Linked DNA regions of Methylorubrum extorquens. Each later gene encodes a partner of the first gene's protein in a complex. Links are inferred from orthologs where the notes say so. Each region holds a gene or a part of one and is shown in the gene's direction. Other genes may lie near its edges.

Region 1 (14,971 bases):
GGCGCCGGTGCTCGTCCTCGGCCTCCGCCATCGCGTCGAACAGGGCGGCGGAATGGGGATAGTCGGCGCGCAGGCGTGCCGCATAGGCGCGGTAGATCTGGCCGTCCTCCTCCTCGGAGCCGATCGCCAGCGCCAGGATCTCCTGCTCGCCGAGATCGTCGAACCGCTTCCGGCCGCCGAGCGTGAGCATCGAGAGTCGGCTCATCATCGCTGCGTCGATCTCCGGGGATGGCGTGCGGCGGAGCGGATGAGGGCTGCGGGCAGCCTCACCCCTCCTGCTCCTGCAGCAGCCGGTACTCGCGCCCGTGCCGGCAATAGCCCTCGACGATGTGGCTCATCATCGCGCGCTTCGCCGGGTCGAGGGCGCCGAGGATGCGGGCCGGGCGCCCGCCCCAGAGATGGCCGCCCTCCAGCAACTGGCCCGGATCGGTGGTCGAGCCGCCGGCTAGCATCACGTCGTCGGCCACCACCGTGCCCGGCGCCAGCACCGAGCCGATGCCGATGAGGCTGCGGGCGCCGATTCGGCAATCGGCCATGCGCACGTTGTGGCCGATCGTGGTGTCGCGCCCGATCACCACGCCCTCGCCGCGGCTGCGGATCACGGTGTTGTCCTGGATGTTGGTGTCGGCGCCGACCACGATCGGGCCCACTTCCGCGGCGAGTTCGCAGGAGAACAGCACCGTCGATCCGGCGCCGAGCGCGATGCGGCCGGAGAGACGGGCGGTGCGGGCCACGAACACGCTGGCTTCGGTCTCCAGCGGCTCGGCCGGCACGGGCGGGCTCGACGCCTCGCCCGAAGCCTCGCGCAGGCGTTCGGCCCGCTCAGCCAGTTCCTCCGGCGTCACCGGGCGCAGGCGCTTGGCCGGGTTGCCGCCATAGGCGAAGCCGCTCTCGAGCTTCGAGCGGGGGAAGATCGTGGCGCCCGCCTCGATCAGCACGTTGTCGCCGACGGTCGCGCCGTCGAGGATGATCGCGTCGTCCTCGATCACCACATCCGAGCCGACGGTGCAGGCATGCACCACCGCGTTGCGGCCGACCGTGACCCGGTCACCGATCTGCGTCGGCAGCGATTCGGTGGCGATGTGGACGGTGGAGCGGGCGCCGAGCCAGAAGCGCTCGCCCGCGGTGATCGGCTGGCCGTCGCTGCGGATCACGCTGTCGTCGCCGAGCCAAGCCTGGGCCCCGAGGGTGGCGGCGCCGATCACGGTGCTGGCGCGCCCGCACCAGACGGGGCGGCTGGCGAAGACGGGCAGGATGCCGTCATGGGGCAGGATCAGGTCGGGCGTCACGTCGCGGCTCGCTGTTCGTCGAAACGGCGCCGGTGGCGCGGTCCTATTCTTGAGCCATATAGGCTCACGGGCAAACGGGGTAACGGGGCTTTGCGAAAACGCCGGGCCTAACCTGTCGGCGCCGCGTACGCGTTCCCGAAATGTGGGTTACCAGTGGGTCATGACGGTCAGCATCCAGTCCGAGCCCTTCGACACCGCCGCCGAGATCGCCCGGATCGAGGCGGACCTCGCCGGGCGGGCGGGGGCGGTGGTGACCTTCTCCGGCCTGTGCCGCGATGAGGCGGGCCGGCTCGCCGCGCTGGAGCTGGAGCACTACCCCGGCATGGCCGAGGCCGAGATCGCCCGCGTGGTGGAGGAGGCGCAGGCCCGCTGGCCGGTTCAGGCCCTCCGGGTGATCCACCGCCACGGGCTGGTGCGGCCGGGCGAGGGCATCGTCCTCGTCGTCAGCGCCTCGCCCCACCGCAAGGCCGCCTTCGCCGCGGCCGACTTCCTGATGGACTACCTCAAGACCCGCGCCCCGTTCTGGAAGCGCGAACACCTCGCCGACGGCACCATCGGCGGCTGGGTCGCGGCGACGGAAGCCGACGCCGCCGCCGCCCAAGCCTGGGCGTGATACACATTTGATTGTACCGGGGTCCCCTGCGGCCCCGCATGAACTGCGAACGGATCCCCCGAACCATGACGGCTCCCCCTTTCAGCCCGCCGGCCAACCCGCCGGGCGCGCGACGCCTCGCGGCCGCGGGCATCGCGGTCGTAGCCTTTGCCGCCGCCCTCTGGCTCGCCTGGACCGCGGCGGCGACGCTGCTGCTGATCTTTTCCGGCATCCTGTTCGCCGTCTTCCTCGACGGGCTGACGCGGGGCCTCGGCTACGTGCTGCCGATCGGGCGCGGCTGGCGCCTCACGCTCGTCTGCCTCGTCCTCGCCGCCCTCGCCGTCGGCCTCTCGGCCTTCGGCGGCGCCACCGTGGCGAGCCAGGCGCGCGACCTTGGGGCCACGGTGCGCCAGCAATCGGAGACCGTGCGCGACTGGCTGAAGGAGCGCGGCGTCGAGATCGACCTGTCGCAGGGGGCGCCGGCCGGCGCCGGTCAGGGCGGAGAGGGCAAGGACAAGAACGGGAAGGAGGGTGGCCTCGCCGGCCTCGCCTCCGGCGCCCTCAAGAGCCCCGGCTCGCTGCTGTCGGATGCCGGCAGCGTGCTCGGGCCGGCGGCGAGCGTGGTCCTGGCGCTGTTTAACGCCCTCGGCAACGTCCTCGTCATCGTCTTCCTCGGCGTCGCCATCGCTGCCGATCCGGGGAGCTACCGCAACGGCGCCCTGCGGCTCGTGCCCCCGCGCCATCGCGAGACCGGCGCGCGCGTCCTCGACGGGTCGGGCGAGACCCTGCGGCACTGGCTGTTCGGGCAGCTCGTGACCATGGCAGCGATCTTCGTGCTGACCTGGGCGGGCCTGAGCTTCCTCGGGATCGGCGGCGCGCTGATCCTGGGACTCCAGGCGGGCCTGCTCGCCTTCGTGCCGACCGTCGGGCCCCTGATCGCGGGTCTGGTGATCGTGCTGAGCAGCCTCGCCTCGGGGCTGAACGGCCTGCTCGGGGCGCTCGGCGTCTACCTCGCGGTGCAGGCGGCGGAGAGCTACGGGCTCACGCCCTTCATCCAGCGCCGCGCCCTCGACCTGCCGGCGGCGACGATCTTCGCCGGCCAGCTCCTGCTCGGCGTGCTGTTCGGCCTCTGGGGCGTGGCACTCGCGCTGCCGCTGGTCGCCGTGATCAAGGTGCTGCTGGAGGAACTCTACATCGAGGACGGGGCCGAAGCGGAGGCCTGATCCTCCGCTCCGGCCCCGATCGTCTTACGGCGCCATGTCGGGGACCGGCTTGACGGTCCCCATCTCGGCTGCGGGCAGCGGCTGGGCCGGAGCCCCGATCTGCGGCGGCGGGGTGAGCTGCAGGTGCTCGCTGGTATAGGCGAGTTCCTGGTAGACCCGCTGCGGATCGTCGTTCAGCTTGGTCCCGTAGCTCGGCACGATCTGGCGGATCTTCGCCTGCCATTCGGGGCTGGCGACCTTCTTCGCGAAGACCTTCTCCAGCACCGTCAGCATGATCGGCGCGGCGGTGGAGGCGCCCGGCGAGGCGCCGAGCAGGGCGGCGATGCTGCCGTCCTTGGCCGCGACCACCTCGGTGCCGAGCTTCAAGACGCCGCCCTTCTCCGGGTCGCGCTTGATGATCTGCACGCGCTGCCCGGCCTGGACGAGGCGCCACTCGTCCTTCTTCGCGTCGGGGAAGTACTCGCGCAGGGCTTGGTAGCGGTCCTCGTCGGAGAGCATCACCTGGCCGGCGAGGTACTCGATCAGCGGGTACTGCTCGACGCCGACGCGAACCATCGGCCAGACGTTGCTGGTGGTGGTCGAGGTCAAGAGGTCGAAGTAGGAGCCCTCCTTCAGGAACTTGGTCGAGAAGGTCGCGAATGGTCCGAACAGGATCACGCGCTTGCCGTCGAGCATCCGCGTGTCGAGATGCGGCACCGACATCGGCGGCGAGCCGACCGAGGCCTTGCCGTAGGCCTTGGCGAGGTGGCGCAGAGCCACGTCCTGATTCTCGGTGACGAGGAACGAGCCGCCGACGGGGAAGCCGCCGTAATCGTCGGCTTCCGGGATGCCGGAGGCCTGCAGCAGGTGAAGGGCACCGCCGCCGGCGCCGATGAACACGAACCGGGCATCGACCGTGTGGCGGCTGCCGTCCTTCAGGTTCTTCGACGTGACGCGCCAGGTGCCGTCCCCGTTACGCTCGAAGCTCTCGACCTCGGTCGAGAGGCGCAGGTCGAACTTCGGCCCGCTCTTCAGCGAGGCGATGTACTGGCGGGTGACCTCGCCCCACTCGCAATCGGTGCCGAGCGGCGACCACGTGGCGGCGACCTTCTGCTTCGGGTCGCGCCCCTCCATCATCACGGGGACCCACTTCTTGAGCTGCTCGGGGTCGGTCGAGAACTCCATCCCGGCAAACAGCGGGCTCGCCTTCAGCGCCTCGTAGCGCTTGCGCAGGAAGGTGATGTTGTCGTCGCCCCAGACGAAGCTCATGTGGGGCGTGGAGTTGATGAAGGAGCGGGGGTTCTTCAGCACGCCCTTTTGGACCTGCCAAGCCATGAACTGGCGCGTGACCTGGAAGGCCTCGTTGATCTCGACGGCCTTGTTGATCTGGACGTTCCCCTTGGAATCCTCCGGCGTGTAGTTCAGCTCGGCCAGGGCCGAGTGGCCGGTGCCGGCATTGTTCCAGCCGTTGGAGCTTTCCAGCGCCACGCCGTCGAGCCGCTCGACCATCTCTAGCGACCAGTCGGGTTCGAGCTCCCGCAGCCAGACACCGAGCGTCGCGCTCATGATGCCGCCGCCGATCAGCAGGACATCGACCTTGCGGGGCTCGCCCGCGGCGAGCAGGGGCGAAGCCGGCAGGGCGGTGGCCGCAAGACCCGCCAGCGCGCCGCCGAGAACGTGACGCCGGTTCATCGGCATCAGACTATGTTGCAGATTGGCGGAACGAATGTGCAGTTTATCGTCAGAATTCATTTTATTTTTCGTGCCGCTCAAAAATTTATTGGCCCGACCGGTCCGCTACAACACGCTCGGGCGAGCGACAACCCGCCGATTACATGGCTGCCATGCCCTGAAACCTTGAACACGCGCAGCCGATTGTCAGGCCAACCCCAGGTCGCCGATCCGTCCGCGTGACCGGCCCATGGACAAGCCTTCAGCGCGCCGCCGAGCGCTCCACCCGGCGGACGCTCCCCAGCACGGCGCGGGCGGCCTCATAGCGCACCGCGCCGGTCTCGCAGGTCTTGCAGATCGCTCCGAGATAACGGCCGTCGATCACGGTCTCGGCGAACAGCCCTGACTTGAACCGCGGCGCCGCCTCGGTCTCGACGGCGATCCAATCGCGCGGCCCGAATCGCTCGGGCCCGAGCGGGCGGCGGATCGAGGCGCCCAGGCTCGTGCTCTTCAGGACCGCGCGCAGGCGGACGTAGCGGGAGAGCGGCGACGTGTAGAGCCCGGCAAGACGGGCCGCGTCGTCCGCCCCCTCGACCGGCGCGGTTCGCAGGCGCAGGGTGCAGGCCTCCTTGGTGCGGGCGCAGGCGGGTGTCTCGCACACGATCCGCACCACGCGCCGGCCGGAGGCGTCGCCGGGATCTTCGTCGGCCTCCTCCAGCACCCAGCCCGGCGGCAGGTCGAGCGTGAAACCTTGATCGAGGCGCAGCGTCGTCGGGCCCGGCAGGGAATCGGCCCCGTCCGTGCTCGCATCGGGTGCCGGCTCCTCGGTGGAGTCCGGCGCCTCCTCGGCCAGGGCCGGGGTGATCGCGAGCAGGTATGGCAGCAGGCAGGCGGCGAGAAGGGCCGTGTGCAGTCGGGGACGGGCGGACGCGTCGGTCATCGGGCGCGGATCTCCTTCGGAACGTGGCGTTCGGCCAGCGCCTCGAAGCGGGCGCGCGCCTCAGGCTCGAAGATCCGCAGCGGCACGGGCAGCATCTCGTCCCAGCGCATCGGCAGGATCATCAGGTCGCCGACCCGCTCGCGTCGGCGAAACAGCGGCCAGCCGAGATGGGCGTGGGCGCCGTCCTTCGCGGTGGTGATGCCGGCCTCGTCGATCACGATCTCGGCCTCGGCGGGGGACTCCTCGGCGTCGAGCTGTGCGGCGAGATCCCGCGCGAGCCAGCGGCGCGCGAAAGGATGGGCCGCGAGGAACAGGGCAATCACCCCCGCGACGGCGGCGGCGGGCTTCCAGAACGCGTTCGCGACCATTTCGACGAAGAGCGGTAGCGCGTCGGAGAACGGCACCCGGTAGGGATCGACCGCCCAGAGCATCGTCAGCAGGACGGGGTAGAGCAGGGTCAGGCCCACGAGCCACGCGGCGGCGCCGGTGAGCCGGGCGCGGCGGGCTAAAGGATTCTCCAGCGCGCGCAGGATGATCGGCACCCGCTCCCCCGGCGTCAGACGCATCGTGGCGCGCACGGCCTCGGGCCTGGTGGCCGGTTCGGCCGGCGGCGCCGTCGGGGCGGTCCGGCCGGCGCAGGCCTGCATCCAGCGCCGGATGCCGGCGATGGTCTCCGTGCTCAGCGACGCCTTGGGCAGCACGACCGGAACGTCGCCGATCTCCGTCAGCAGGAAGAGATGGTGCCGGTCCTCCGCGAGGTCGCGGATGCGCGGCCAGGGCACGAAGCTCACGAGATCCGGCGCGGTCTGGGTCAGCCCGGCGCCGTCGAGCCGGTAGCGCACCGGCACGGGACTCGGATCGCGGTCTTCACCGCCCGGCGGCCCCATCAGGGCCCGCACCTTGCGGCGGGCGAACCAGGGGTGGAGCGCGTAATGGGCGAGCAGGGCGAGCGCGATCAGGACGAGTGTGGCGGCGAGCGGCAGCGGATCGAAGCTCGGCAGGTCGCGCCAGAGCGCCGAAAGGCTGCGTCGCCCGCCCGACGTCGCCCAGGCCGAGACCGCGCCGAGCAGGGTCAGGAACCACAGCACCGGCAGGCCGAGCGTGAGGATGCGCCGCCGCTGCGCCGCGAGCGGCGCCCTCTGGGCGTAGAGGCTCCCGGTGACCCGATGCTCGAAGGTGAGGGGAGCCTCGAAGGTGAGCGGCGCCTCCGGAACGGGCGGGCGGCCGGAGAGGGAGGGGACGACGGGCAGGAGGAGGCTCCCGGATCAGGGTTTCGGGGACGGCGGCGGCTCAGCCGTCTTGGGCGGCCGGGACCGCGGCAATGCCGGCGCCCGCGGCCCAGGCGTTGAGATCCTGCTTGCGGATCGCTGCCGCCATCATGTCGGGGAAGAGGTCGGGCGTGCAGGCGAAGGCGGGCACGCCGAGTGCGGCGAGCCGCGCGGCCAGCCCGCGGTCGTAGGCCGGCGCGCCCTCGTCGGAGAGGGCGAGCAGCGCCACCACCTGCACGCCGGCCCCGACGAGGCGCTGCGCCTGGGCGAGCAAGCCGGCCTCGACCCCGCCCTCGTAGAGATCGGAGATCAGGACCAGCACCGTGTCCTCGGGCCGGGTGATGCGGGAGGCGCAGTAGCCGACCGCCCGGTTGATGTCGGTGCCGCCACCGAGCTGGACCGAGAACAGCACCTCGACCGGATCGTCCATGGCGTCGGAGAGATCGACCACCTCGGTGTCGAACACCACGAGCCGGGTCGAGACCGCGGGCAGCGAGGCCATCACCGCCCCGAAGATGCTGGAATAGACCACGGAATTGGCCATCGAACCGGATTGATCGATGCACAGGATCACGTCTTTGAGCGATCCGCGGCTTTTGCGCCCGTGGCCGAGGCGGGTCTCGGGGATGATGGTGCGGTACTCCGCCTGATAGTGGCGCAGGTTCGCCCGGATGGTGCGGTTCCAGTCGATCTCGGCGTGGCGCGGGCGGCGGTTGAGGCTGGCGCGGTCGATCGCCCCGCTCACGGCTTGGCGCAGGGGCTCCTCCAGCCGCTTCATCAGTGCGTCCACGACCTTGCGCACCACGAGGCGGGCCGTCTCCTTGGTGCGCCCGCCGAGCAGGCCGCGCATCGAGATCAGGGTCGAGACGAGGGAGACGTCGGGCTGGACCGCCTCCAGCATCTCCGGCTCGGTCAGCATCCGCTTGAGATCGAGCCGCTCGAAGGCGTCGCGCTGCATCACCTGCACCACGGAGGCCGGGAAGTAGTCGCGGATGTCGCCGAGCCAGCGCGGCACGGAAGGGGCGGAGGCGCCCAGCCCCCCCTTGCGGTCGGAATCGTAGAGGGCGCCCATCGCCCGGTCGAGGCGCCCGTCGCGCTCGCTCAAGGTGCAGCCTGTGCCCTCGGCCGCCCCGCCGCCGAGCACGAGGCGCCAGCGGCGCAGGCGTTCCGCGTCGCGCGCGCTCATGCGGCGTCTCCCGTGGCTTCGTCGGCGGTTCGGGCGGGTTCGGGGCCGAGCAGCAGGCGCAGGATCGGCAGCACCTTCGCCGCACGCGCCGCGTCGAAGCCCTGAGCGCCCTCCGCCTCACCGGGGGCCGTGCCGCCCGGCCGGGCCAGCGCCTCGCCCACCGCCCGGCGCTCGGCCGGCGCCAGCGTCGCGAAGGTGCGGCGCACCAGCGGCAGCAGCTCGATGAACAGGGCATCGTCGAGGCCGCAGAGCCAGTCATCGACCACCGCGAGCAGTTCGCGCCCGTGGATCAGCACGGTGCCGCTGTCCTCCAGAAACCCCTCGATCCAGGCGGCGGCCGGGACGGCGCCCGAGGCCCGCGACAGGGCAAGCCGCAGGCGCTCGCCGGCCTCCGCCGCCGCGATGGCGCGGTCATCGAACAGCAGGCGAACGGCGCGGCCGACGACGCGACCGTGGACGTGCTCCTGATCGGCCAGCGCCCGCAGCGCCTCTCCCCACACCGCCTTCAGCTCCGGCTCCTCGATCAGCGCGACCGCGCCGGAGACGGCGACGATGCGCGTCTTCGCGGCGCTCGCGGCATCGTCGTCGAGGCTCTGGCAGGCGGCGACCAGCCCGGCGGCGGCCCTCGGCACGAGGCCTCGCACCACGGCCAGCACCGGTTCGGTGTCGGAGGAGCGCACCGAGCCGTAGCGGGCGAGTTCGGCGAGCGGGGGCAGCGCGTCCATCAGGTCGAACACGTCGGCCGAGACCGCGGCGCGGTCGTTGAGCGCACGGATCACCTCCGCCGTGGCATCGGCGAGGTCGGCGTCGAGCAGGGTGCCGATCAGGCCGGAGAGGTCGGCGACGCGGGTCGCCTCGTGGGCGCGGACCCGCACCCGGCTGGCGGCCGCCTCGGCGATCGTGCCGCCCTCGGCGGAGGCCGCCACCAGCTCCACCACCCATTCCGGCTCCCAGGCGAGGAACCAGCCCTCCTTGAACGTGCCGCGCCCGCGCGCCTCGCGCCGCTCACCCCACGGGATGCCGATCAACTTCAGCCGGTTGAGGAAATGGCTGCGCGCGAGATCGGTCTCCTTGCGCAGGTCGAGGGTGATCTCGCCGGCCGAAGCGCCGGGCTTGAGGCGCAGGCGCTTGCACTGGGCCGCGAAATCCGTCTCGACCGGCGTGCCGGGGCTGTCCGGCGGGGTGGCGCCGAGGCGTTCGCCGATGACGAGTTTGCGCCGGATCAGCCCCATCGGCGCCGGGTCGGCAAAGCAGAGCGTGGCCTGCGCCGCCTCGTCGAGGTCGTCGAGGGAGGGCCGCGACCGGCCGCGGAAGCCCGCCAGCGCCTCGGCGAGCCGGGCCGCCTCGATCACCGAGGCCGGCGAGGCGTCGAGATCGTTCTCGCGCAGCAGCGCGGCGGCCCGCGCGAGCCAGCGGGCGGCGACGCGGCCCTCGTGGTGCCACAGGGTGTCGTACCATTCCGGCGAGAGCACCCCGGCGCGGTAGCCGGAGGCGAAGGCCAGCCGCTCGTAGGACCAGGGCGCCCAGGCGGCGGCGACCTTGGTCTTGGGCAGGTTCTTCAGGGTTGTCGTGTCGGCGGTGGCCTGGCCCTTGGCGTCGTGGCGGGCGAGCGCCGGCACGTGCCACGCGCCGCAGACCACGGCGATGCGCGCGAACCCCTCCTTGGCCGCCTTACGAATCGCCGCGCGCATATGCGCCTCGCGCGTCTCCTCGCGAAACGCGTCGTCGGGGTCGGGCTCGGCGCCCTCGCGCAGCGCCCCCATCGCCTCGCCGATTGCGGCGAACACGTCGCCATCGGCGCCCGCGCGGCTCTCGACCAGCGCGTCCCACCAGCGCTCGCCGTCCGGGTAACCGGCGAGGGCAGCGAGTTCGCCGAGGGGATCACGCCGGATCGCGGCTTTTGCCGGATCGGGCGCGGATGGGGTTTCGGCCGCCTCTGCCACCGGCTCCCCGTCGATCGGCGCGGCCTCAGGCGGGGCTTCCGGCGCGCCGAAGCCGTCGGCGAGTTGGATCGCGTGCGGCAGGTCGATGAAGCGCAGGGTTGCCCCGGCCGCGATTCCATGGCGCATCGCCACCCATTCCGGCGAGAAGGCCGCGAAGGGGAAGAAGGCGCAATCGCGCGGCCGGTCGGGCCGGTAGACGAGGAGCGCGACGGGCGGCGCCATCGCCTCGTGGAGGCTGAGCGGGATCAGTGCATCGGCGTCCGGCGGGCCCTCGATCAGCAGGCAGTCGGGCGCAAAGCCGTCGAGCGCGGCCTTGAGCGAGCGGGCCGAGCCGGGGCCGTGGTGGCGGATGCCGAAAAGGCGGATGTCGGGCATCGCTGGGGTCACGCGCTCGCGCGGGCGGCCTTGTAGAAGTCCTTCCAGTCGGCGCGCTCCTTGACCACCGTCTCGAGGTACTCGCGCCAGACGATGGCGTCCTGCACCGGGTCCTTCACCACGGCCCCACTGATCCCCGAGACGAGGTCGTGCGCCGAGAGGCGGCCGTCGCCGAAATGCGCGGCAAGCGCCAGCCCGCTGCCGACGACGCTGATGGCTTCGGCCGTCGAGAGCGTGCCGGAGGGCTGCTTCACCTTGCTCTTGCCATCCGCCGTCACCCCCTCGCGCAGCTCGCGGAAGATCGTGACGACGCGGCGGATCTGCTCGGCGCCCGGCGGCTCGGCCGGGATCTCGAAGGCGCGGCCGAGCGCGGCGACGCGGGTCTCGACGATGGCGATCTCCGCCTCGATCGTGGCCGGCGGCGGCAGCACCACGGTGTTGAAGCGGCGCTTGAGCGCGCTCGACAATTCGTTGACGCCGCGATCCCGGTTGTTGGCCGTGGCGATGAGGTTGAAGCCTTTCTGCGCCGCCACCTCCTCGTTCAGCTCGGGGATCGGCAGGGTCTTTTCCGAGAGGACGGTGATGAAGCTGTCCTGCGTCTCGGAAGGAATGCGAGTCAGCTCCTCGACGCGGGCGATGCGGCCCTCGTTCATCGCCCGCATGATCGGCGAGGCCACCACCGCCTCGCGGCTCGGGCCCTTGGCCAGCAGCAGCGCGTAGTTCCAGCCGTAGCGGATCGCCTCCTCGCTGGTGCCGGCGGTGCCCTGCACGATCAGGCGCGAGGTGCCGCAGATCGCCGCCGCCAGATGCTCGCTGACCCAGCTCTTGGCGGTGCCCGGCACGCCGAGCAGCAGCAGTGCCCGGTCGGTGGCGAGCGTCGACACCGCGACCTCCATCAGGCGCCGGTCGCCGATATACTTTGGCGTGACCTCGAAGCCGGAGGCGAGCCGGCCGCCGAGCAGGTAGGTGACGACGGCCTGCGGCGACATCTGCCAGTTCGGCGGGCGCGGCCGGTCGTCGGAGTCGCGTAGCGCCGCGATCTCCTCGGCGAAGGCATCCTCGGCGGCCTGGCGCAGCTGCGCGGTCTTGACGGCGTGGGTCGATGTCATCCTTGAGCCGTTCCCCCTGTGGTGGTCTCCGGTCGGAAGTCGCGCCGGATCGCGGCGCGCAATTCCAGCACGCTCGTCAATCCCGTGAGCTGCGTGTGCAGGCGATCGCCCTCCCCCTCCGGCAGGCGCGCCAGGATGGCGGCGGCGGAGGCCGCAGCGTCGTCGCTCGGCCAGAGCCGGTCGCCGAGGCGGGCGATCACCCACGGCTTGGCCAGATCGCGCCGCAGGGCGTCCGACCCGCGGGTGACGAGGGCGAGCCAGTCGAGCAGGGCGGCGCTGAAGGCTTCCGAGAAATGCTCTGGCCCCGAGCCCAGCACGGCCAGCACCACCTCGATCTTGCGGGCGCGGATCAGCGCCGCGACGCGGGCCTCCCACGCGGCGTCGGGCAGGAGGTCGAGCGCCTCCGCCCACATCCCAAGCACCTCGTTGGTGCGGCGGACGCCGGTAACCTTGCCCTCGTAGGCGTCCGCCGTGATGTCGGCCATCGCCTCCGCCCAGGCCGGGTCGAGGGTGCGCTTGGCCGCCGAGAACAGCCCGTGGAAGACCGGGTCGGCCCACTCGCTGCGCAAAGCGAGTTCGATCCAGAGCCGCGGCGGATGCTCGGCGAAGGCGTGGAGTGGGCTGCGCGCCAGGATCGCCCGCAGCAGGCCGGCGCGGGTACCGCCGCCGCGCCGCTCCCAGGCGTTCGCCTCGACGCCGTCGCGGGCGAGGTCCGGGCTCTCCTCCGGCAAGGTGACGACGAGGCTGTGCGTGGTGCCGCCCAGCAGCCTGCGCTTGCTCTCGACGTTCAACGCGGCGCGGGCGCGTGCCGCCATGCGCTGCGCGTAGCGCGAGTCGGGAAGCCCCGGCAGCAGGTGCTGTGCGGCCAGCCGCACGCCGTTAGCCCGGTCGTCGAGGCAGGCCTCGAGGAAGGGCTCGTCGGCCGCCGACAGGCCGGTCGCCAGGGCGTGGACCAGGGCCTCGCGCGCCTCGGCTTTCTCCTTGCGGAAGACCGGTTCCAGGGTGGTGCGCGCGCCTTCCGGATCGCGGGCGCGGAAGGCGGTGAAGGCGGCGCGGCGCTCGGCCACCGTGCCCTCGGTCCAGTCCGAAGCGGGCGCCGCGTCCGCATCTTGGGCCGGGGTCTCGCCGCAGGCGCGGGCGAGCCAGTCGAGTTCGGCACCGATGACGGCAGAGGCACTCGCCGGCAGGCTGTCGCGCTGCTGCATCAGCACTTGGAACAGCCAGACGGGCGGGCGTGCGCCCGTCGCGGCGGCAAGCGCGAACCATTCCTCGACGCGGGTGCGCGCGCGGGTGCCCTCGGTGAGGAGGCCGTAGAGCCGCGTCGCGGCCGCGGGCGGGCATTCGGGTCCGAAGGCGTCGCGCGGCTCGATCGGCGCCAGCGCCTCCGGCCCGATTTCCGTTCCGGCCAGATGGTGGACGCCCTCCGCCGCGAGCCGCGCCAGCAGGGCGGCACCGGGATCGCTCTCCGCGACGAGTGCGGCCAGCGGACCGGGAGCGACCGGCGGGGCGCGCTCGGCCCCGAGGAGCGCGGCGGCGAGCGTCGGCTCCCAGCCATCGGGTGTGTGCTCGGCCGTCTCCATCAGGCGACCTGCAGCAGGACCGGCTGCGCACCCTGCGCCGGCATCGCATAGAGGCGGCCTTGCGCGACGAGGGCGAGCGGATGGAGGCCGGTGCCGTCGTAGAGGCCGAACAGATCGACCGGCCGGCCCGCCGCCACCGCGAGCAGGCTCGGCAGGCGCGGATCGGCCGCGAGCGCGAGGCTGCCGGTCTCGTCGCCTGCCGCGAAGGCAACCTTGCCCCCGGTCGCGGCGGCGAGACGGCCGAGCCGCACATTCGCGAGCCGCACCGGCCAGCGCTCACACCAGGGCGCGCGGGCCAGCACCTCGGTAAAGGTGTCCCGCGCCGCCGCGACGCTGGCCGCGCCGGGCAGCACCGCTTGCGCCGCCCGGCCGGAGCGGCCCTCGCGGAAGACGGCGCGCAGGGGCGGGTCGCCGGGCTGGAAGGCGAGGCTCCCGCAAAAATCCTGGCCGGCGGCGGGGGCCGGCGGCAGGGGCGAACCGGCCGTGCCGTAATCGATCACCTGAGCCAGGGCGCCGCTGGTACGGCCGACGAGCCAGACCGAGCGGGCGGTGAGGCGATCCTCCTCCTCGACCGCGTGGGCCAGCACCGCCCAGGTGTCGGTCTGGTCCGGCTGGGCCGCCATCTCCTCGGCGGTGACGGGGTAGCCGAGCGCGGCGCGCACGCCCGCCGCCTGCTCGGGCGCGAGCGCGTCGAGGCGGCGCGCGGCCCGGAGCAACAGGGCGAGCCGGCCGAGGCCGAGCCCGAGCGCGGCTTCCGGCCGGGGGGCGCCCGCTTGTGGTGCCGCCGCGATCAGCCCCGGCAGGGCCCGCACCCGGCGGGCGAGGCCGGGGGCCTGCCCGTCCACGAGGCGGCCGGCCATGCGGTCCCAGAAGGCGTAGGGTTCGCCCCGCGCGGCGCCGAGCCCGCGCCGCATCAGGTCGCGCAGCCAGAGATCGAGTTCGTCGAGCGAGGCCGCGACCCGGTCCTCGCGGGCCTGCCGGCGCTTGGCCTGCGCCCGCTCGTCGACCGGCTTGGCGGGTTCCTTCGCCCGGGTCTCGGCCGCGGCGGCGCGGCTGTCGCGCCCCTTCATCCAGGCGGCGGCCCAATCCGGCGGCTCACCTTCCGTGATCGGAGCGCTCGCATCGACCAGCATCAGGCCGAGGGCATGCTTGCAGGGGAACTTCCGGCTCGGGCAGGTGCATTTCGAGGCGGGGCCGGCGAGATCCGCCACCGTGCGGTAGGGGGCGGCCCCGCTGCCCTTGATCTCGCCCCAGATCACCGTGCCCGCCCGGCCGAGACCGGCCCATTTCTGCGGTTTTCCCTGATCCTGCCCGGCCTTGCGGCTCGACGCGTCGGGGGCGAGATCGAGGATCTGGGCAGTCGTCAGGCTCATGCGGCGGGCGGTGTGATATCCGTCAATCGAATCGGCTGATAAGGCTCAGTCTAGACAGATCGGATCGACGGGCAAGTTTGGCGCGGAATTTTCTCCTGTTCGGCTAAGCCGGCAACCGTCTCGCCGACGAATTATCTGAGACTGAGTTGAGAATTATTCCAGCATATCCGCGGACAGGTCGCCGATAGCTGCATCGAAGCCGCGGCCGGCGCGGCTTCGCTTTCAGCCGCGATCGCGATTGCCTCGCTTAGCCTTCAAGGACTCGCGCTTTTTCCGTCGGGCGCTCAGCCCTGCTCGTCGGTGTTGCGCCATTCCCGCTCGAAGGGCAGGCGCCAGGCCTGCGGTGCCACGAGCTGGTGGATCGATTTCGGGCCCCAGGAGCCCGGCGCGTAGAGCCGCACCGGTGGGGGCGCCTCGAGCAGCGGCGTCGAGACCTCCCACAG
Region 2 (14,864 bases), 1.4 Mb from region 1 along the record:
CTCGACCGCTACATGGCGCTCTGCCTCGGGCATCCGCTGCACGGCTACTACGCCACGCGCGATCCCTTCGGCCGGGCCGGCGACTTCGTCACCGCGCCGGAGATCAGCCAGATGTTCGGCGAGCTGGTCGGCGCCTGGGCCGCCGCGGTGCTGGCGATGATGCCGGCGACGGGCGTGCGTCCCTGCCTCGTCGAACTCGGGCCCGGCCGCGGCACGCTGATGGCCGACGCGCTGCGGGCCCTGCGCGCGGCCGGCAGCGACTTCGAGCTGCATCTCGTCGAGACCAGCCCGGTGTTGCGCGGGCTCCAGGCGGACCGGCTCGCCGACGCAGCGCCGACCTTCCACGACTCGGTGGCAAGCCTGCCGGATGCGCCGCTTCTCGTCATCGCCAACGAGTTCTTCGACGCCCTCCCCGCCCGCCAGTTCGTCCGGACGGCGCTTGGATGGTGCGAGCGCCGCGTGGGTCTGACGCCGGAGGGCGACGCCCTGGCCTTCGGCCTCGACCCGGAGCCCGATCCGCGTCTTACGGCGCCGGCGTCGGCAGGCGCGGTGCTGACCCTGCCGAGCCAGGGGCTCGCCGTGATGCGCGATCTCGGCCGCCGTCTCGTCGCGCGGGGCGGCGTCCTCCTCGCGATCGATTACGGATACGACCAGCCCGGCTTCGGCGACACCTTCCAGGCGGTTGCCGGCCACCGCTTTGCCGACCCGCTCGCCCGGCCCGGCGAGGCCGACCTGACGCTGCACGTCGATTTCGGCGCGCTGGCCCGCGCGGCGGCCGCGGAAGACGCCGCCGTGCACGGCCCCGTGACGCAGCGCGATTTCCTGCTGGGGCTCGGCCTTGCGATGCGCGCCGAGCGGCTCAAGGCTCGCGCCACGCCGGATCAGACGCAGGCGATCGACGCCGCCGCCTTTCGCCTGACCGACCCGGACCCGCGCGGGATGGGCGCCCTGTTCAAGGTGCTCTGCGCCAGCCATCCCGCGCTCGGACCGCTCCCGGCGCTTCCGCCCCCTTCCTGAGACTTCCAGAGAAAGTCTGCGAGACCATGTTCATCGAAGCGCCCGAGCTGAGCTCGCACTCCTACATCCGGCACGCCTTCTTCACTCGGCAGGGCGGCGTCTCGGATGGGCTCTACGCCTCGCTGAACGGCGGGATCGGCTCGAACGACGATCCGGTAACGGTCGCCGAGAACCGGGCGCGGATGTGCGCGCAGCTTGGGCTCCCGCGCGAGAATCTCGTCAGCCTCTACCAAGTGCATTCGGCTGAGGTCGTGACCGTCGAAGTGCCCTTCCCCCTGGCCGAGCGCCCGAAGGCGGACGCCATGGTGACGCGCGTGCCCGGCCTCGCGCTCGGCATCGCCACGGCCGATTGCGGGCCGATCCTGTTCGCCGACCCGGAAAATCGCGTCGTCGGCGCGGCCCATGCCGGCTGGAAGGGCGCGCTCGGGGGCGTGGTCGAAGCGACGGTCGCGGCCATGGAGGCGCTCGGTGCCGAACGCCGGAGCATCGTCGCTGTCCTCGGGCCGACGATCGCGCAAGCCTGCTACGAGGTCGGTCTGGATTTCATCGAGCGCTTCCGGGCCGAGGTGACCGATTGCGAGGCCTTCTTCAAAGAAGGGCGGCCGGGCCACGCGCAGTTCGATCTGCCGGGTTTCATTCTCGCGCGGCTGGCCCAGGCGGGGATCGGCGAGGCGACCTCGCTCGGCTTATGCACCTACGCCGATCCCGACCGGTTCTATAGTTTCCGCCGTACCACGCACCGGAGCGAACCGGATTACGGGCGCCTGATCTCGGCGATCGCATTGACGCCGTAGGGGTTTTTTCGGAGATCCCACAGAAATCGTTGCATCCGTGCAACGCCGGCCGCAAGGGTGCCTACGGCCGGGCTTTTGTGCGCTGAAGCACTCGCATCCCGCACTGCATCCATCGTAAGCCTCTCCCCGTCGCGGAACGCCGTGGTTGCACCCCTGCGACAATCTGTCCGGAACCGTCACCAAAAAAAGCTCGGCCGTATGTGAACCTTGGCCGTTCGGTAACGTTTCCCGGTTGGAACGACGGCGGACAAAGACCACCGCCACAAAGGGGCCGCTTTCGAGACGGTCGGCGTGGTCAAGCCGCAACAGCATCTTCCGAGATGCTGGCATAGATACGGGGCACCGTGCCGCCTCGCTTCTCCGGAAGCATCGGTACAGTCAGAGAGGACCAGAGTAATGAAATCCTTCCTTCGCGCCGGCACGGCCATCGCCGGCATCGCCTTCGCCGGTTCGGCGCTCGCTGCCGACCTCCCGCGCCGCGCGGCTCCCCCGCCGGTGTTCCAGCCGGTGCCGGTGTTCACCTGGACGGGCTTCTACGCCGGTTTCAACGCCGGTTACGGCTTCGGCACCCAGGACGACCGCGTCCCGACCGTGATCGGCGTCGGCCCGGCCTCCCTGCTCGTGCCCCCGGGCACCACGGCCGTGGTGGCCTTCAACAACCGCGAGTCCAACGAGGGCTTCGTCGGCGGTGGTCAGATCGGCTACAACTACCAGTTCACCCCGGGCTCGGGCGTCGTGATCGGCGTCGAGGCTGACGCCCAGTACGCCGATTTCGGCCGTGACCGGAACCGCTTCCTGTCGACCAGCCCGCTGGCCGCCCAGCAGGTGTTCAACCCGGCCGGTCTCTCGGGCCTCGACTTCTTCGGCACCGTCCGCGGCCGTCTCGGCTACGCCTTCGACCGCACCCTCGTGTACGGCACCGGCGGCTTCGCCTACGGTTCCGGCGGCGGTCGTGAGTTCGGCACCGGCGTGTCGAGCAACGACTTCCAGACCGGTTGGGCCGCTGGTGGTGGTATCGAGTACGCTCTCCCGACCGACTCGTTCCTGAACTTCTTCAAGTCGTCGGCCGTGACCCTGAAGGTCGAAGGTCTGTACGTGAACCTCGACCGCGGCACCGGCGGCCGTGGCGCCTTCGCCACCGACAACCAGGGCCGTACGGTCTCCGTGACCAGCCCGGGCGTCGTGCTCGTCAGCGGTGGCCAGCAGGTCCGCGAGACCGAGTTCGCCGTCGTCCGCGCCGGCCTGAACTACAAGTTCGGCTCGTACTAGTATCCGGAACTTCGGCGGTCCCTCACCGGACCGCCGGACCTCCCTTAGAAAAGCCCGGCTTCGCGCCGGGCTTTTTTTATGGCCATTCCGTGCGGCGCCTGGGTACGAACCGCCCCGCCGCGAGCGGGGAATCGACGCTGGCCCCCTGACAAAAGCTCCACAGGTCCCCATCTCGTAGCCGCCGCGCGGTGTCGACGCCGTCGGCGCCTCAGGGAGACGGCTCCATGAACAGCGAAGAACGCGACATCATCAACGGCATCTTCCAGCGGCTCGAACAGGCATCCGGCCAGGCCCGGGACGCCGATGCGGAGCGCTTCATTGCCGAGAAGCTCCGCAACCAGCCTTACGCGCCCTACGCCATGGCGCAGCTCATCTACGTACAGGAAGAGGCGATCAAGAGCCTCAACCAGCAGCTCGAACAGGCGCGCCAGCAAGCTCAGTCGCAGCCGGCCGGCGGTGGTGGCGGCGGCTTCCTGTCGAGCATCTTCGGCGGCGGCCAGCGCTCCGAGCCGCAGCGGCCACCGGCGGGACAGGCCTGGGGCCCGCAGGGTGGCTACGGCCAGCAGGGCGGGTATGGCGGTCCGCAGGGCGGTCCGCAGCCGGGTTACGGTGGCGCTCCGCAGGGTGGGCCTTGGGGCGGACAGGCGCAGCAGCCCGCGCGCGGCGGCGGCTTCCTGGCGACCGCCCTGCCGATGGCGGCCGGTGCAGCGGGCGGCATGTTGCTCGGCAGCGCCCTCTCCAATGCCTTCGCGGGCGGCCACTCGCAACTCGGTAGCGCCTCCGCGGCGGGCTTGGCCGGCGGTGAGACCGGCGGCGGCATGTTCGGTGGCGGCGGCGATCAGGATCTCGGGTCGGCGCTCGGTGGCGGCGACGGCGGCTTCCAAGACGCCTCGTTCGGCGGCGGCGGCGGCGACGATTTCGGTGGCGACCTCGGCGATGGCGGGGACGACGACTGGGCCTGATCCCGCCCGCACGTCTTGAATGCTTGCAAAGCCCGGCGCCGCTCCCACGGCGCCGGGCTTCTGCTTTCGTAAGATCGCGTCAGATCACCTCGACACGGGTGCCCACCGGCGTCCGCTCGTAGAGGTCGATCACGTCCTCGTTCATCATGCGGATGCAGCCCGAGGACACGTTCTGTCCGATCGTGTGCGGCTCGTTCGTGCCGTGGATGCGGTAGAGCGAGGTGCCGAGGTACATTGCCCGGGCCCCAAGCGGGTTCTCCGGGCCCCCCACCATGTGCCGCGGAAGGTCCGGGCGCCGCCGCAGCATCTCGGCAGGCGGCGTCCAATCCGGCCATTCCCGCTTGGCCGAGATCGTCTTCGCACCCGTCCAGACGAAGCCCGGCCGCCCGACACCGATGCCGTAGCGGATCGCTCGGCCCTCCGGCTGGATCAGGTAGAGATATTTGGCGTTCGTATCGATGACGATTTGGCCCGCACGACCCGGCCCGTCATAGGCCACAACCTGCCGGGAAAAGCGCGGATCGACGGTACGCGCGATCATTCCCTCCTCAGGCGCCGGCCGCGTCGGCAGCGCCGCGAACCGGGCGCGCGGCTGCGGGACGGCTAGCGGCCGCGGCTCGCCGAGAGCCCCGTAGCCATCGACCGACGCGCGCCGGGCCGGGCTCGACCCATCTCCCGTCATCAGGAACTCGATGAAGCCGCCGCCGTAGCGGCCCGGCTCCGCCTGCGCCACCACGCTCGACCCCAGCACCGCGAGCGCCGCCAGCGCCCCGCCCCACTTCGCCCGCATCCCCGGCCCCTGCTCTGCACACGTGTGATGCGGCAAGTCTTTTCCGGGTCGTGCCTGCGGGCGATGAATGGACGTGGTGAATCATTTCCTCCGGGGCTCGAGCCCCCGCTAAGTCCGAGTTGTCGTCAACGGGCCGTAAATGACCCCGCTCCTCGGAAAACTTTCAGCAAATCGAAACCAGTGCACGGGATTGTGTCAGGCGAAATTTTACCTCGAAGGCCTGTCCGACCGATGATCACCAAGCGCTACCGCATCGAGGAAAGCCTGGGCTTGCCCGTTCCGGCGGCCGGTGTCTCTGCGGCTCCGGCCGAGGCAACTCCGAATCCGCGGCTCGACGAAATCCTGACGGCGATCAACGACCTGCGCCGCATCACCCAGGCCAGTGCCGGCGAGACCATCGAAGCCTGCCGCCGCGAGCTCAACGATGCGTTCGCGATGCGCCACGAGCTCGAAGTGATGAAGGAAGCGATCACCCGCACCAAGGGCGAGATCGCCAGCCTCCACCGCTCCGAGACCACGGGCAAGGGCATGCGCCGCGTTGCCGGCGAGCTCGATGCGGTGGTCGAATCGACCGAGCAGGCCACCTCGACGATCCTCGGCAGCATCGAGCGGATCGAGACCAACGCCAACATGATGCGCGGCCTGCGCCTGCCCAAGGCTGCCCAGGAGAACGTCGACGGCATCCTCGACAACGTGATCTCAGCCTACGAGGCCTGCAACTTCCAGGATCTGACCGGTCAGCGCATCAGCAAGATCGTCAACGTGCTGAAATTCGTCGAGGAGCATCTCGACCGCGTTATCGAGGCCTGGAGCGGGCTCGAAGGCTTCCGCGACCTGCTCGCGGTCGAGACCGCCGTTGTCGATGAGAACGACGAGAGCTCGCTTCTCAACGGCCCGAAGCTTCAGGACGATCCCGGTCACGTCGATCAGTCGGACATCGACGCCCTGTTCGACTGACGCTTCCCGTCACAGGGCCATCGCTTGGAGCGATTGTCCTGGCTGAGGCGACCGCGGCCCTTTCAACCGGAATCGCCGCGGCTTACATCGGGGCCATGAGCCGCGCGACCCGATCCGCCTTCGACGACGTCCCGCCCGACGGGTTCGACGAGGACGAGGCCGAGGCTGCCTCCCTCGACGAGGCGCCCGAGATCGACTTCGATTTCGAGCCCGGCGCCGTCCAGGCGGGCGCCGAGATCATCCGCCGGTTCTGGTCGACCCTGCCGACCTCGCCGGGCGTGTACCGGATGTTCGACGCCAAGGGCGACGTGCTCTACGTTGGCAAGGCCAAGAACTTGAAGGCCCGCGTCGGCTCCTACGCCCGCGGTCAGGCGCATTCCAACCGCATCGCCCGGATGATCGCCCAGACGGCGGCGATGGAGTTCGTCACCACGGCGACCGAGACGGAAGCGCTGCTGCTGGAGGCCAACCTCATCAAGCAGCTGAAGCCGCGCTTCAACGTGCTGATGCGGGACGACAAGTCGTTCCCCTACATCCTGCTGACCAGCGACGGGCCGGCGCCGCAGATCGTCAAGCATCGCGGCGCACGCCGCCGAAAGGGCAATTATTACGGTCCCTTCGCCAATGTCTGGGCGGTCAACCGCACCGTCAACGCGCTCCAGCGCGCCTTCCTGATGCGGACCTGCTCGGACAGCTATTACGAGAACCGCACCCGGCCCTGCCTGCTCTATCAGATCAAGCGCTGCTCCGGCCCCTGCACCGGCGAGATCGCCCTGGACGACTATACCTCCCTCGCCGACAGCGCCCGCGCCTTCCTCTCGGGCAAGTCGAACGCGGTGAAGGACCGGATGCGCGAGGAGATGCAGCGCGCCTCCGAAGCCCTCGAATTCGAGCGTGCCGCGCGTTTCCGCGACCGGATCGCCGCACTCTCGGCGATCCAGGGCGTGCAGGGGGTGAACACGCAAGGCGTCGAGGAGGCCGACGTGTTCGCCATCGACGAGCAGGCGGGCCAGTTCTGCATCGAGGTGTTCTTCTTCCGCAACTTCCAGAACTGGGGCAACCGCGCCTACTTCCCCAAGGCGGACCGCTCCATGAGCGTGGACGAGGTGCTGGCCTCGTTCATTTCGCAGTTCTACGACGACAAGCCGGCCCCGCGGCTCGTCCTCGTCAGCCACACGATCGAGGATGCCGAACTCGTGGCCGCCGCCCTCTCGAGCCGGGTCGAGCACCGCGTCGAGGTCCACCAGCCGCAGCGGGGCGAGCGCAAGAACCTCGTCGAGTACGCGCAACGCAACGCCAAGGAGGCGCTCGGGCGCCGGCTCGCCGACACCGCCTCGCAGGGCAAGCTCCTCGTCGCGCTGGGCCAGTCCTTCGGGCTCGACAAGCCGCCGCGGCGGGTCGAAGTCTACGACAATTCGCACATTTCCGGCACGGCGGCAGTCGGCGGCATGATCGTCGCCGGGCCGACCGGCTTCATGAAGACGCATTACCGCACCTTCAACATCAAGTCGGAGGAACTGACCCCCGGCGACGATTTCGGAATGATGCGCGAGGTGCTGACCCGCCGCTTCAAGCGGCTGGCCAAGGAGGCGCCGCGCACGCCACAGGAAGGCGAGGCCGGCGAGCCGCAGGCCCCGGAGCAAGCCGTTCCGGCGGTGGCCGAGGTGCCGGACGATCCCGATGCCTTCCCCGCCTGGCCCGACCTCGTGCTGATCGACGGCGGCGCCGGACAATTGGAGGCGGCCCGCGCCTCGCTCGCCGAGATTGGCGTGACCGGCGTGCCCCTGGTCGGTATCGCCAAGGGCCGCGACCGCGATGCCGGCCGCGAGACCTTCTTCGTCCCCGGCCGCAGCCCGTTCAAGCTGCCGCCGCGCGATCCCGTGCTCTATTTCGTACAGCGCCTACGCGACGAGGCCCACCGTTTCGCCATCGGCACCCACCGCGCACGGCGCAAGCGGGAGATGACGAAAAACCCGCTCGACGAGATCGCCGGGATCGGCCCCACTCGCAAGCGCGCACTGCTGCACCATTTCGGGACGGTGAAAGCCATCGAACGCGCCGCCTTGGAGGATCTCGCCAAGGCGCCCGGCGTGAACGCCGCCACTGCGCGGGCGGTCTACGACTTCTTCCACGCCAATGCTTGAGCCGAGCCCCGTGCCGAGAGAGCCCGCACCCGATGCAGCGACGACGCGGTTGACGCCCCCGGCCGCCCATGATTTCACCCCGCCGATGAACGCCGTCCTCCCCCGACGCCGGTCGCAGGCCTGGACGCTCGCGAACTGCCTCACCTACGGCCGCCTCGTCGCGGTGCCGGTCGTCGTCGTCCTGCTGTTCTGGCCGGACGAGTTCGCCGCGCGCTGGACCGCCTTCGGCGTGTTCGTGGCCGCCGCGATCACCGACTATCTCGACGGCTACGTCGCCCGCGCCTGGGCGCAGAGTTCGGCGCTCGGGCGGATGCTCGACCCCATTGCCGACAAGCTCCTCGTCGCCGCCCTCCTCCTCATGCTGGCCGCCGACCGCACTATCGCCGGCATGTCGCTCTGGGCGGCCATCGTCATCCTGTGCCGCGAGGTGCTGGTTTCCGGCCTGCGCGAGTATCTGGCGGAGCTGAAAGTCGGCCTGCCGGTCAGCCGCATCGCCAAGTGGAAGACGACGGTGCAGCTCATCGCCCTCGGCTTCCTCGTCGCCGGCCCGGCCGGCGACGCCGTCCTTCCCGGCAGTCTCACCGCCGGCATCGTTCTGCTCTGGCTCGCCGCCGCCCTCACGCTCTACACCGGCTGGGACTACATGAGGGCCGGGATCCGGCACGTGATCGACGATCCGCGCTGAAGCGCCCGTCATCGCGAGCGAATGCGAAGCGATCCAGATCGCGGCATGTCCGGAAAGAGCGGAGCCCTGGATTGCTTCGGCTCCGCCTCGCAATGACGGCACGCAGGCGCCTTTGCGCGTTCACATCAACGAGGACGATTCCAAGATGAAGCTCGTCTACTTCGCCTGGGTGCGCGAGCGCGTTGGCAAGCCCGAGGAGACGGTGAGCCCGCCCGACGGCGTCGCCACCGTCGCCGACCTGATCGGCTGGCTGAAGACACGGGGCGAGGAATACGCCTACGCCTTCGAGAACGAGGGCGTGGTGCGCGCCGCCATCGACCGGGTCCACGCCAAGCCCGGCAGCGCCATCGCCGGAGCGCAGGAGATTGCCTTCTTCCCACCGATGACGGGCGGTTAGGCCCTCAGCTCAGCGCGTCCCGGAACGCGTTGAGGTTGGCGCGCATCATCTCCAGATAGCCCGGCGCCGGCCCACCCGGCGCGCTCAGCGCGTCGGAGTAGATCCGCCCGCCGACCTTGGCACCGCTCTCGCGGGCGATCTGCTGCATCAGCCGCGGGTCGGCGATGCTTTCCACGAACACCGCCGGTACCTTGTCCCGGCGAATCTGGCGGATGATGCGGGCAACGTCCTTCGGACCGGCCTCGCTATCCGTGGAGATGCCCTGCGGCGCCAGGAAGCGCATGCCGTAGGCGGCGCTGAAATAGCCGAAGGAATCGTGCGTGGTGATGATGCGTCGCCGCTCCTCCGGGATCCCGGCGAGCGCCGAGCGGATCTCCCCGTCCAGCGCATCGAGCTTCTGCGTGTAGGCGGCGGCGTTCGCGGCGTAGAACGAGGCGTGGTCCGGGTCGGCGGCGCTGAGGCCGTCGCGGATGTTGGCGACGTAGAGCTTGGCATTCGCCACGTTCTGCCAGGCATGCGGATCGGGGTGGTCGCCGTGATCGTGTCCGTGATCCTCGGCGTGATCGTGGTCGTGGCTGCCCGCGACCGTCTTCACCCCCTTCGAAGCGATGGTGACCGGCGCCTTGGTGCCCGAGGCCTTGATCAGCCGTTCGATCCAGCCCTCGAAGCCGAGGCCGTTGACGACGACGAGATTCGCCTCGGCCAGCTTGCGGGCGTCGCCCGGCGTTGGGGAGTAGCCGTGAGCGTCGGCGTCGGGTCCGACGAGGCTCGTCACGGCGACCTGATCGCCGCCGACCTGCGAAACGAGGTCGGCCAGGATCGAGAAGGTCGCCACTGCCTTCAGCCGCGCCCCCTCCGCCGCGGCCATCGACGGCGCAAGGCCGAGCAGCACCAGAACAACGATGGCGACGCCGCGCCCCACGCCCAAACCCATACCGACACTCCTCCGCTTAGCCGCGGTGATAATGTAACATTATCACATTGCCAAGAGCCGGGTGGCGATTGTGCAGCGCAGAACGTGCCGGGCTGCCAACATGGAGAAGGTTTCATGGAGCAGACACAAACCGGAGACGAGCGGACACACGCGAGAGACGGAGCGGACCCATCCTCTCGGGGTCGGGGCAAGGGCCCCTGAACGGTGGAGGGTGTGTGATGACCAAGCCGAACCTGAGCAAGCGAAGCAGGGCCGGGCTCCTGCTGGCGGGGCTGGCGGTCCTCGGTGCGGCCGGCCTCGGGTCCGCGGCGGTGCATGCCGGCGACTGGGGCGGCCCCTTCGCGGACGGCCCCCACGGCCATCGGCACGGGCGCTGGTCGGCGCTCTCGGCCGAGGACCGAGCGGCCTTCGCCGATGCCCGCCTCGCCGGCCTGCATGCCGGACTGAAGCTGAACCCCGAGCAGGAGAAGCTATGGCCGCCGGTCGAGACGGCCCTGCGCGATCTCTCGAAGCAGCGCGCCGCCCAGCGTGAGGCGCGGCGGGAGCGCGGCCGGATGGTCGACGACGCCCCCGGCACGCTCCGCGCCATGGCCGACGCGGCCACCGCTCGTGGCGAAGCCCTGCGCAAGCTCGCCGATGCCAGCACGCCGCTCTTCGCCAGCCTGGACGAAGGCCAGAAGCGCCGCGCCATGGTGCTCGCCCGGCCGATGCGCCCCTTCGGCGGACCGCACAAGCACGGGCACCGGCACGGGGGCGAGCGCGACTGAAGGACAGCGGTCGCTTGATCCGCGAGCCGCGCGGCGGCAAACACCGCGGGCTCCGGTCGTTCCGGCCGGGGTCAGCACAGACACGGTACACGATGGCGCGCCGGCCGCTTCTGAGAGGCGACACCCTTCCCCTGCTCGGGCGGCTCTGGCGGGAATGGCTCTCACCCCACCGCGCGACGCTCGCGGTGGTCCTCGTGCTGATCACCGTCGTCGGCGCGGCGACGGGGCTCTACCCGGCCCTCATCAAGGCCGCCTTCGACGCGTTCGACCGCAAGGACATGAGCGCGCTGGCCTACGGCCCGCTCATCGTCATCGCCGTCACATCCGCCCGCGGCTTCGCCCTGTTCGGGCAGACGGTGCTGACCAACCGGGTCGTCACCCGCGTCGAGGCCGACATGCAGGCCGCGCTCTACGCCCACCTGATCGATGCCGACCTCGCCCAACTCGGCCGCGAGAGCCCGGCGGCCTTCACCCAGCGCTTTACCACCGACTTCGCCTTCATCAAGGAGGCGCTGACCCGCATCTCGACGGTGCTGCTGCGCGATGTGGCGATGCTGGCCGCGCTCGTGATCGCGCTGGTCTGGATGGACCCGCTGCTGACGCTCGCCGCCGCGGTCACGGCCCCCCTTGTCGCCGGCCCGGTCAACCGGATCGGCAAGCGGCTGCGCCAGGTCTCGACCACGACCCAGGAGCAGATGGGCGCGACCGCGAGCCTCATCACCGAGAGCCTCCAGGGCGCCCGCGTCGCCAAGACCTACGCGCTGGAAGGCTATCTCAAGGACCGCGCGGCCCAGGCGCTCGACGAGGTGCGCCGCCTCAAGATGAAGGCGGCCAACGCGCGCGGCCGGCTCGACCCGCTGATGGAGATCGGCGGCGGTCTCGCGGTGGCGGGCGTGCTCGTGCTGGTGGGCCAGCGGGTGATGTCGGGTGACCGCACCGTCGGCGACTTCACCGGCTATGTCGCCGCGCTCCTGCTCGCCGCGCAGCCGGCCCGGGCGCTCGGCACCCTCAACGCCATCCTTCAGGAGGCGGCGGCGGCGCTGACGCGCTACTTCGCCCTGATGGACGAGCAGCCGACGATCCGCGAATCCGCGTCGGCCCGTCCACTCACGGTGTCGCGGGGCGAGATCCGCTTCGAGGCCGTGCATTTTCGCTACCGGGCCGACGCGCCCGCCCTGGAGGGCATCGACCTCGTGGTGCCCGCGGGCTCGACCACGGCGCTGGTCGGTCGCTCCGGCTCGGGCAAATCCTCGCTGCTCAACCTCGTCCCCCGGCTTCAGGACGTGACGGCGGGCCGGGTTCTCATCGACGGCACCGACGTGCGCGACGTAACCATCGCCTCCCTGCGCGCGGCGATCGCGGTGGTGTCGCAGGAAGTCGTGCTGTTCGACGACACCGTCGCCGCCAATATCGGCTTCGGCCGGCCCGGCGCGACGCAGGACGAGATCGAGGCGGCGGCGCGGGCCGCGGCGGCGCACGGCTTCATCACGCGTCTGGGCGAGGGCTACGCGTTCCGGGTCGGGCCGGGCGGCGGCCGGCTCTCGGGGGGCGAGCGCCAGCGTATCTCGCTCGCCCGCGCCTTCCTCAAGAACGCGCCGATCCTGCTCCTCGACGAGGCGACCTCCGCCCTCGATTCCGAATCCGAGCATCTCGTGCAGGAGGCGCTGGAGCGGCTGATGCGCGGGCGCACGACGCTGGTCATCGCCCACCGCCTCTCGACCGTACGCGAGGCGGGCCGCATCGCGGTGCTGGAGGCGGGCCGGGTGATCGAACTCGGACGCCACGATGAGTTGGTGGCCGCAAGCGGGACCTATGCACGCCTCCACCGGCTGCAATTGTCGGACGATTCCGGCGTATCGAGAGCGCAGGCGGCCCCCGTCTGACAGCGGTGGCATGAATCGACCGGCCCCGTGCGACCCGCACGGCCTCTCGCGCGTAATTCCCGGTCACGGCGGGAGACAGGAATGCGGCCAGAGCCATTCGGAAAGACGCGGGCGGGTGAGCGCGTCACGCGGCACACCCTCGTGCGCGACGATCTGCGGGTTCAGGTGATCGATTACGGCGCGATTCTCACCGCCATCGAGGTGCCGGACCGGGAGGGCCGCCGCGCCAACGTCGTCCTCGCCCTCGACACGGTGGAGGGCTACGAGACCGTAAGCCCGCATTTCGGGGCGATTGCCGGGCGTTACGCCAACCGCATCGCCAGGGGGCGCTTCACCCTCGACGGCACCGCCTTCGAACTGCCGATCAACGAGCCGCCCAACTCCATGCATGGCGGTCCCAAGGGTTTCGCCAAGCGCCTGTGGAAGGTGGCGGAGGCGGACGAGACGCGGATCGTGCTGAGACGGCGCAGCCCCGATGGCGAGGAGGGCTTTCCGGGCAATCTCGACGTGGAGGTCGTCTACAGCCTGCCCGAGCCCGGAACGCTGCGCATCGATTACCGCGCCGAGACCGACCGGCCGACGGTGCTGAACCTGACCAACCACAGCTACTTCGATCTCGCCGGCGAGGGCACGGGCGACGTGATGGATCACGTCGTGAAGATCTTCGCCGACGCCTACGCGCCGACGGACACGACGCAGATCCCGACCGGAATCATCGCGCCGGTCACCGGAACGCCTTTCGATTTCCGCGAAGCCACCCCGCTCGGCGCGCGCATCCGGCAGGGCCACGAGCAGATCGTGATCGCGGGCGGCTACGACCATACCTTCGCTCTGCGAGGCCCCGCCGGCACGCTACGCCCGGCCGCCTCCTGCCTTTGCCCAGCCAGCGGGCGGCGCCTCGACGTCGCGACGACCCAGCCGGCGCTGCAGCTCTACAGCGGCAACAATCTCGACGGCTCGCTGGTCGGCCCGTCCGGCCGTACCTACCGCTCGGGCGACGGCGTCTGCTTCGAGACGCAGGGGTTTCCGGATGCGCCGAACCATCCGAACTTTCCGAGCACTGTCCTGAGGCCGGGAGAGGTCTTCACCTCGAGCACCACCTACCGGTTCTCGGCTGTGTGAGCGGGACGGGCGGCCGTATCGGTGCAAGGAAAGCGACGGACGTGAACCCGCGCGCTTGACATCCATCTCATTTGGTCTGAAATTTCTGTCATGACAGAAATTTCAGACCAGCCGCAAACCCTCGCGCCTGCGGTGGAGCGGTTCATCCTTCATTGGGGCGATCTCGGTGGGCAGTGGGGCGTGAACCGCTCCGTCGCTCAGATCCACGCCCTGCTCTACCTCTCCGACAAGCCGCTCGCGGCAGAGGACATCGCGGGGACGCTCGGCATCGCGCGCTCGAACGTCTCGAACTCGCTGAAGGAATTGGCGGCCTGGAACCTGATCCGGCGTGTGCCGGTGCTGGGCGAGCGGCGGGACTTCTTCGTCGCCGAGACGGATCTGTGGGAGATGGTCACCCGCATCGCCGCCGGCCGCAAGGAGCGGGAGATCGACCCGGCGCTCAAGGCCCTGCGGGAATGTGTGGCCGAGGCCGAGGGCGACCCTCGGGTCGGAGCCGTGGCCGGGCGGCGGCTCAAGGCCATGCTCGACTTCACCCAGACGCTCGACGGCTGGTACGCGCAGATGCTGAACGTGCCCCACAACACCCTGGCCAAGCTGATCCGGCTCGGCGGCCGCATCGTCCGCTACCTGCCCGTGAAGTCCGAGACCTGATCCCCCGCCGGCCGGGCGTCCGCCGTCCGGGAGAGTATTAGAGGAGGCCGTTGATGCGCGTCGCCGCCGAAGCTGCTGTCCCTATCGCAAGAGCCCCGACCGCGAGCCCGGTTCGCCCGGCGGAACTGTTCGACCTGCGCTTTCGCGCGCTGGTGCCGGAGGCGGATTGGGCGCGGCTGCCGCCAGCCGTGCGGCGGCGCTTCTCGAAGCGGCTCGGCGAGGGTGAGAGCGCGGTCTATGCCGGGCGTGTGGTCGAGACCCATCTGACCCGGCTCGGCTGGTTGCTCGCGCAGGCCCTGCGCCTCGTCGGCGCGCCGCTGCCGACGACCCGGATCGCCAACGTGCCGAGCGTTGTGGCCGTGACTCAGGACGGCGCCGGCAATGGCCAGATCTGGACGCGGCTCTACGCCCGCGGCTCCGGCTTCCCGCAGGCGATCCACTCGGCCAAGCGCTTCCGGGGGCCGACCGGGCTGGAGGAGCGGGTCGGCGCCG

What was found.
Region 2: the proteins of J2W78_RS21080 (region 1) and moaD are in contact, whole or in part, in a crystal structure (PDB 1FMA), measured with the Escherichia coli proteins. The link is inferred for Methylorubrum extorquens from one-to-one orthologs.

Annotation. Positions count from the first base shown.
Region 1 is NZ_JALJXF010000001.1:4,501,201-4,516,171, reverse strand. The notes cover bases 239-3,175. They hold J2W78_RS21080 (molybdenum cofactor biosynthesis protein MoaE), read left to right. Parts: upstream 239-1,449; coding sequence 1,450-1,902; downstream 1,903-3,175. Other genes in these bases: mqo (malate dehydrogenase (quinone)), read right to left, coding at 3,129-3,175; J2W78_RS21075 (AI-2E family transporter), read left to right, coding at 1,968-3,104; J2W78_RS21085 (gamma carbonic anhydrase family protein), read right to left, coding at 267-1,289. Also shown: iron exporter MbfA, read right to left, coding at 1-208; more of mqo, read right to left, coding at 3,176-4,781; J2W78_RS21065 (hypothetical protein), read right to left, coding at 5,017-5,694; J2W78_RS21060 (YcxB family protein), read right to left, coding at 5,691-6,782; J2W78_RS21055 (VWA domain-containing protein), read right to left, coding at 6,985-8,148; J2W78_RS21050 (DUF5682 family protein), read right to left, coding at 8,145-10,466; J2W78_RS21045 (ATP-binding protein), read right to left, coding at 10,475-11,575; J2W78_RS21040 (DUF5691 domain-containing protein), read right to left, coding at 11,572-13,155; J2W78_RS21035 (SWIM zinc finger family protein), read right to left, coding at 13,155-14,528; zwf (glucose-6-phosphate dehydrogenase), read right to left, coding at 14,813-14,971. UniProt on the Escherichia coli protein: Converts molybdopterin precursor Z to molybdopterin. This requires the incorporation of two sulfur atoms into precursor Z to generate a dithiolene group. The sulfur is provided by MoaD.
Region 2 is NZ_JALJXF010000001.1:3,070,317-3,085,180, forward strand. What follows is about bases 7,560-10,389. They hold moaD (molybdopterin converting factor subunit 1), read left to right. Parts: upstream 7,560-8,763; coding sequence 8,764-9,015; downstream 9,016-10,389. Other genes in these bases: uvrC (excinuclease ABC subunit UvrC), read left to right, coding at 7,560-7,933; pgsA (CDP-diacylglycerol--glycerol-3-phosphate 3-phosphatidyltransferase), read left to right, coding at 8,019-8,618; J2W78_RS14600 (metal ABC transporter substrate-binding protein), read right to left, coding at 9,020-9,949; J2W78_RS14605 (Spy/CpxP family protein refolding chaperone), read left to right, coding at 10,168-10,389. Also shown: J2W78_RS14555 (class I SAM-dependent methyltransferase), read left to right, coding at 1-1,017; peptidoglycan editing factor PgeF, read left to right, coding at 1,044-1,811; J2W78_RS14565 (outer membrane protein), read left to right, coding at 2,208-3,080; J2W78_RS14570 (DUF2076 domain-containing protein), read left to right, coding at 3,305-4,042; J2W78_RS14575 (L,D-transpeptidase), read right to left, coding at 4,122-4,832; J2W78_RS14580 (protein phosphatase CheZ), read left to right, coding at 5,064-5,789; more of uvrC, read left to right, coding at 5,885-7,559; more of J2W78_RS14605, read left to right, coding at 10,390-10,716; J2W78_RS14610 (ABC transporter ATP-binding protein), read left to right, coding at 10,809-12,599; J2W78_RS14615 (aldose epimerase family protein), read left to right, coding at 12,681-13,721; J2W78_RS14620 (GbsR/MarR family transcriptional regulator), read left to right, coding at 13,812-14,372; J2W78_RS14625 (DUF4166 domain-containing protein), read left to right, coding at 14,426-14,864. UniProt on the Escherichia coli protein: Involved in sulfur transfer in the conversion of molybdopterin precursor Z to molybdopterin.